2 regions of the Gemmatirosa kalamazoonensis genome follow, and region 1 is predicted to be linked to the other one. Evidence: riboswitches for the same ligand, from Rfam matches in the RefSeq annotation. Region 1 holds a riboswitch; the other holds the start of a gene.
The links. A riboswitch is a leader RNA that binds a small molecule or an ion and turns the genes downstream of it on or off. The one in region 1 is predicted to bind cyclic di-GMP.
Positions count from the first base shown of each region.

Region 2: linked by a shared signal. The riboswitch ahead of J421_RS11580 (SdrD B-like domain-containing protein) and the one ahead of J421_RS12410 (Ig-like domain-containing protein) in region 1 are both predicted to bind cyclic di-GMP.

Region 1 is NZ_CP007128.1:2,889,349-2,892,755, forward strand. It holds gene wecB (non-hydrolyzing UDP-N-acetylglucosamine 2-epimerase) at 1-182, shown strand, start outside; gene J421_RS12405 (glycosyltransferase) at 179-1,648, shown strand; cyclic di-GMP riboswitch class I at 1,789-1,888, shown strand; gene J421_RS12410 (Ig-like domain-containing protein) at 1,910-3,407, shown strand, end outside.
Region 2 is NZ_CP007128.1:2,688,565-2,691,971, reverse strand. It holds gene J421_RS11580 (SdrD B-like domain-containing protein) at 75-2,066, opposite strand; cyclic di-GMP riboswitch class I at 2,127-2,207, opposite strand; gene J421_RS11575 (BMP family lipoprotein) at 2,359-3,396, shown strand; gene J421_RS11570 (ABC transporter ATP-binding protein) at 3,396-3,407, shown strand, end outside.

The DNA.
Region 1 (3,407 bases):
CCGTGCGGCAGAACACCGAGCGGCCGGTGACGATCACCGAGGGGACGAACCGGCTGACGCCCGACCCCGCGCCGCTCGCCGCTCTCGTGCGGGCCGCGAAGCGCCCCGCCGTGCCGCGGCGTCCCGAGGGGTGGGACGGCTGTGCAGGGGTGCGCGCGGTCGCGGCGCTCGCCGCGCGATGAGCGCGGCGAGGAGCGACGACGCGCCGGTGCCGTTCCACCACACCGCGGAGCCGCCGTCGCCGTTCGCCCGGCGCATCCTTCTCGTGAGCCCGCACTTCCCGCCATCGACGACGGTGGGCGGGCTCCGCTGGCAGAAGATGTCACAGGTGGCGGCCGAGTGGGGGTGGGGCACCGACGTCGTGTGCAACGACCCGGCGACCCTCGACGACACGGATGTCGCGCGACTGCGCGATCTGCCGCCTGGCATGCGGCTCTTCGGCGTGCCGCACTCGAGGGCGGTCGGCTTGCGCGCGCTCGACGCGCTCCTGCGCGTGACCCGGGGCCTGCGCGTTCCCGCGCGGCCGCGCGGCCGCGCGGTGGGGGCGGCGGCCGGCGCCATGCCTGACGGCGCGCGGGCGCCGGGCGGCGGCACGCCGGGCAGCGTCGCGCGCGACGAGGCGCGCCGCCTCCGCCTGTCGTCGCGGGAGCTGTTCCGCAACGTCACGTCGCTGCAGTGGATCGGCGGCGAGCTGCGCTGGGCGTCGACCGCGACTGCGTTAGGCAGTCGGCTGCTCGACGCGCGTCACCACGTGGTGGTGTCGTCCGGACCGCCGCACTTCGCGCATGTGGCGGCGCGCCGGATCGCCCGGCGCGCCAGGCTGCCGCACGTCGTCGACATGCGCGATCCGTGGCTCCTCGGGGAGCGCGTCGCGGTCGGCCTCGCGAGCCCCACGTACTTTCGCGTCACGGAGCAGTTCGAGCGGCGCGTGATGGACGACGCGGCGCTCATCGTCTGCAACACCGAGCTCGCGGCGCGTGCGATGCGCGCCGCGTACCCAAGGCGCGCCGATCGCATCGTCACCGTGATGAACGGCAGCGACGCGGAGGATCGTCCGAGCGTCGCGCGCGATCCACGCTTCCTGGTCGCGTACACCGGCGCAATCTACTTCGACCGCGACCCGCGGCTGCTGTTCCGCGCCTCCGCGCAGGTGATCGCGGAGCTCGGGCTCACGCCCGCGGAGTTCGGCCTGGAGCTCATGGGCCCGGTCGACGTGTTGTCGCCGCCGGTCGTTGCGCTCGCGCAACAGGAGGGCGTCGAGCCGTTCGTGCGCTATCACCCGCCGGGCCCGCGCTCGGCGGCGGCGCGGCTGCTCGCGAGCGCGTCGCTGCTCGTGTCGCTCCCGCAGGATACCGAGACCGCCGTGCCGTCGAAGGTATTCGAGTACGCGACGTACGATGCGTGGCTGCTCGCGCTCGCGCGTCGCGACAGCGCCACGGCGCTCGTGCTCGAGGGCTCCAGCGCCGATGTCGTGGCGCCCGACGACGTTGCGGGAATCGCGCAGGTCATTCGTCGTCATGTGTTGCAGTACCGCAACGGTGAGCGCCCCGTCGCCGTCGGCGCCGATGGACGCTTCAGCCGCCGACGACAGGCGGTCACGCTGCTGGAGCACGTCGACCGCCTAACGGCAATTTCACGAGAGTCGTGACGGTGTACGCGTGACTCCCGTCACGCGTCTCTCGTCTGTTGGATGCGCGCGGACGGCCCGGCATCATCGGTACGTCCCACCTCCCGCCGCCTTCCCGCCGCCGCGCGCAACGTAGGTCGGATCTCCTGGTGACGGAGATCGGCTGACAACGGCAAACCCGGTGAAAACCGGGGACGCAAAGCTACGAGGCTACCGCACGCCGGACTCGCTCCAGCGTGCCACGCCAGTCGAGCCGCCAAACGATCCACCCCGGAGTACTAGATGTCCCCCACCCTCCCTCGTGCCCCGCGGGGCACCTGGGCCGCGGCGGCGTCGCTGTTGGTTCTGGTCGGCGCCTGCGACTCCCCGTCCACCGCGCCCTCCGATCTGGTCCCGCAGGCTCCGAATCGCGAGTCCGGTACCGGCGCGACCGTCAAATGGCTCGGCCTCTCCGCCAGCACCACGCGCCTCGTCGTGGGCAAGAGCTTCCGTTACGTCGCCCTCGCCCTAAATCCGAGCGGGCAGCAGATCACGCCCGTCCCCGCGTTCGTCTGGTCCTCGTCGCGCGCCGACGTCGCGACCATCGACTCCACGGGCCTCGCGCGCGCGCTCAAGCCCGGCCAGGTGTCGATTGTCGTCCGCCAGCGCAACGACACGCTCGGAGCGCAGACGGGCGTCGTGCTCAACGTCGTCGACGCCGTGGCCGGCAACACCGTCGCGCTCAAGGTCTCGCCGACGACCGCGAAGGTCGCCGTCGGCGGCACGACGCAGCTCACGCCGACGCCCGTCGATGCGCAGGGCAAGGCGATCACGGGCCGCACGTTCTCGTACAGCGCGCTGAAGACGGCGATCGCCACCGTCACCTCGGCCGGCGTCGTGAAGGGCGTCGCGAACGGGACCACGACGGTGAAGGTCTCGTGCGACGGCCTAACGGTCTCGGTGCCGGTGGAAGTCGGCACGGCGTCGACGTCGTCGACGACGTCGTCGACTTCGACCTCCACGACCACGACCACCACCACCTCGCCCACGACGACGGCGAGCACGCCGACGGCGCCGACCGGCACGTCCACGAGCACGCCGGTCGTAGCGACCGTCACGGTGTCGCCGGCGAAGCTCACCGTGCAGGCGGGCAGCTCGCAGCTCCTCGTCGCGTCGACGCTCGCCGCGAACGGCACTGCCGTCGCCGGCACGACCGTCACGTGGTCGAGCAGCGCGCCTAACGTCGCGACCGTGGCCAGCGATGGCCGCGTGACGGGCGTCGCCGCCGGCACCGCGAACGTCGTCGCCACCGCCGGCACCGTAAAGGCGACCGTGCCGGTGACGGTCACCGCGGCGGCCCTCCCCATGGGCACGCAGGTGACGCTCGCGGTCCAGCGCTTTGACGGCGGCAGCGGCCCGGTGATGGTCTCGAACGGCATCCCGCTCACGCGCGGGATGGTCACCGTGGCGAACCTCGCGCAGGTGCACGTCGTCGTGAACGGTGTCGAGCAGCGTGTATATGTGCGGCCGCTGTACGGCCGGCACAGCGACGGCTCGCTCCGCGCGCTGTTCGTGCAGTTCGACTACAACATCCCGAACGCGGCGCCCATCGCGGCGACGCTCGTCGTCGGCGGCGGCTCTCGCACGCAGCCCGACCTCGCGGCGCGCCCCGCGAAGCAGGTTCCGGCGGCGGCCGCGCTCCCGACGGACGCCACGTACCTCGTGTCCACGCGTTGGACCGGTGTCACGTACGCGGCGAAGAGCTTGACGCCGATGTCGCTCGCGCCGCAGTACGAGAGCG
Region 2 (3,407 bases), 200 kb from region 1:
CAGAGAGGGCACGAGGGCAGGAGAGTCATCAGCTCTCCTGCCCTCCTGCCCTCTCTGCCCTCTCGCCCTTTACGTCAGTCGCAGTGCGGCGTGCCCGCCTGGCCGTTGTTGAACGTGTCCAGCGCGTCCATCCACGCGTCGGCCTGCGCGTTCTTGATCGACGGCAGTGCGCCGTTCGTCGGCGTGTTCGCGAGCAGCCACGCCTCGGCGGCGTTCAGCGTCGAGAGCACCGACGGGCTCACCGGGGCGCCGTTCGCGCGGTTCAGCTTCGCGGCCATCCACTGGTGCGCGAGCTGGACGTACGAGTTGCCGCCCTTCGGCGCGATGTCGAACAGGCCGTCCCACGTCAGGCCGGTGACCTGCTTCTGCGGCGTCATCCACGGCGCGGTCGGCGAGTACGGCGCGGGCCACTTGTCCTCGTGGGTCTTCCAGTAGCCCTGCGTGTACGTGCACGCCGCGCCGCCGGTCTTCTCGTACAAGCCGAAGTCGATCGTGAGGTTCTGCGTCCCGGCGACGGCGACCGACACGCCGCTGCCGTCGCTGTCCAGCGCGTCGTTCGAGCCCGCGTCGGTCGGCGACGCGACGTAGCCGATCGGCGTGCCGCTCACCGTCACCGTGTACGTGCCGGCGGCGAGGTTCGCGAACAGGTACTTGCCGTTCGCGTCGGTCGTCGTCGTCTGCGTGACGGCGCCCTTCGCGAGCGTCACCGTGACGCCCGGGATCCCCGGCTCACCCATGTCCTGCACGCCGTTCTTGTTCAGATCGTTCCAGACGAAGTCGCCGACGGAGCCGAGCTGGTAGTAGCCGAAGTCCTGGTCGTTGTTCGTCGTGCCGCTCACCACGACCACCGACACGCCGCTCGCGTCGCTGTCCACGGCGTCGTTCGCGCCCTGATCGGTCGCGGAGACGTTGTAGCCGGCCGGCGCCGAGGGAACGACGCTGTACGTGCCCGGGGCGAGGCTCGAGAACGCGTACTTGCCGCTCGCGTCCGTCGTCGTCGTGCCGAGCGTGGTGCTGCCACGCTTCAACGTCAGCGTGACGCCCGGGATCCCCGGCTCGCCGGCGTCCTGGACGCCGTTCGCGTTCAGGTCGTTCCACACGAAGTCGCCGATCGCGCCGGGCTGGTAGAAGCCGAAGTCGATCGTGTTGTCCGTCGCGCCCGCGGCGAGCGTGACGGAGGCGCCGCTCACGTTGCTGTCCGTCGACGGGTCGCTCCCCTGCCCCGTCGGCGACGCGGCGTAGCCACCCGGCGCGGTGACGCTGACGGTGTAGCTCCCCGGGGTCAGCCCGGTGAACGCGTAGTGGCCGACGGCGTCGGTGGTCGTGGTGAGCGTGCCGCTCGGCCCGACGGCGGTCACCGTCACGCCGGCGATCCCGGCCTCGCCCGCATCCTGGATCCCGTTCGCGTTCGCGTCGTTCCAGACGAAGTCGCCGAGCGCCGCGACGAGCGGCGTGTTCGTGAAGACGACGACCGCCCCGGGGCGGTACGGGCCACCGATCACGAGCCCGGTCACCGAGTTGCCGGTGCCGGTGATCGGGGCGGCGATCGTCGAGTCGTGGCTCGCCGGGTCACCCCGCAGCCCATTCCGCTTCACGGTGACGTAGCTGAAGGAGGCGGCGTAGCCATTCGGCACGACCTCGGTCACGGACGCGAGGTCTGGGTTCGGGCCGATGTCTTCCCCGTTCTGCCAGACCTTGACGCAGCTGTTCGGCTGGACCTCGACGAGGAAGTCGGAAAGGCTGCCGAACCGCAGCGCGTTGCCCGGCTTGATGACGACGTGCATGGTCACGGCGGGCCCGCTCACGCCGGCCGGGTACATCTTGCAGACCTTGAGGATCTCGCTCTCCGGTCCGGTATTGGACGTCACGACGCCGCAGTTCGTCGTGATGGCGTTGCAGCCGACCGGCAGGATGTACGTGGCGCTCGGCTTGGCGGTCGGGCCGAGAGCGGTGGCCGCGGGCTCGATGGAGCGACCGCTGTCGCAGGCGACCGCGAGGACGGCAGCTGCGGCGACGAGGAACGACGCCAGCGGCGCGAACGCCGACCGGCGGGGGCGGAAGGGCATGAGGTTCTCCGAAAGGGGTGGCCCGGGCGCGGCGGCCCGGGGATCCGTCGTGCGACCCGATTCGGCAGCCGGGCCGTCTCGCCCCCGGCGAGACCCCAGGCATTGCGAGCCGGCCTCACGACCGGGGTGCCCTTTCGATCGGAACGTTTCCGCTGCTACTTCGACTGCACGGTCCAGCTCGGCTCTTGCGAGCTGAACCGTGGCCCAATGTCGAGATCGTCATATTGGCGCGCAAGGGTCGGTTCGGGCCGGTCCCCTCGCCCGAGCGCCGGCACTATTCTTCGGCACCTCCATGCGTAAGCTTCTGCTCGTCATCGGCGCGCTGCTGCTCGTGCACGTCGCGCTGCTCTTCGCGCACCCGACCGGGGCGGCCGAGCCTCCCGGCTCGGAAGGGCTCGACGTCGGCATCGTGTTCGACGTCGGTGGGCGCGGCGACAAGTCGTTCAACGACGGCGCGTACATCGGGGCGGAGCGGGCCGCGAAGGACCTCGGCGCGCGCATCCGGTTCATCGAGCCGGGCGAGGGCTCGGACCGCGAGGCCGGGCTCCGGCTGCTCGCCGCGGAAGGGATGGACCTCGTGATCGGGGTCGGGTTCATCTTCACCGACGACCTGACCCAGCTCGCGAAGGAGTACCCGAACGTCCGCTTCGCCGGGGTCGACTACGCGGTCGCCACCGACTCGGCGGGGAACCCCGTCCTCCCGCCCCCGAACCTCGAGGCGCTGAAGTTCCGCGAGGAGCAGGGGTCCTACCTCGTCGGCGCGCTCGCGGCGCTCGTCGGGAAGTCGAAGAAGGTGGGCTTCGTCGGCGGCATGGACATCCCGCTCATCCACAAGTTCGAGGCGGGTTACCGGGCCGGCGTGCTGCACGTCTGCCCCGACTGCCAGGTGATCGCGCAGTACGCCGGCGTGACCCCGGAGGCGTTCCGCAACCCCGGGCGCGGCAAGGAGCTGGCGCTGAGCCAGTACCAGTCGGGCGCGAACGTCATCTTCCACGCGTCGGGGTCCACGGGGCTCGGCGTGTTCGAGGCGGCGCGCGCGACGGGCAAGCTCGCCATCGGCGTGGACGCCGATCAGTACTCGGAGGCGCCGGGGTTCATCCTCACGTCGATGGTGAAGGGCGTCGACGCCGCCGTGTACGACGCGATCGCCGCCGTGAAGAACGGCACGTTCCGCGGCGGGATCCTGCAGCTCGGGCTGAAGGAGAACGGCGTCGGCTACATCTACGACGCGAACAACCGCGCGCTCATCCCCGACGCGGTGCGCGCGCGCCTCGGCACCATTCGCGACTCCATCGTGGCCGGCTACATCAAGGTCCCCACCGAACGCTGATGGCACTTTCG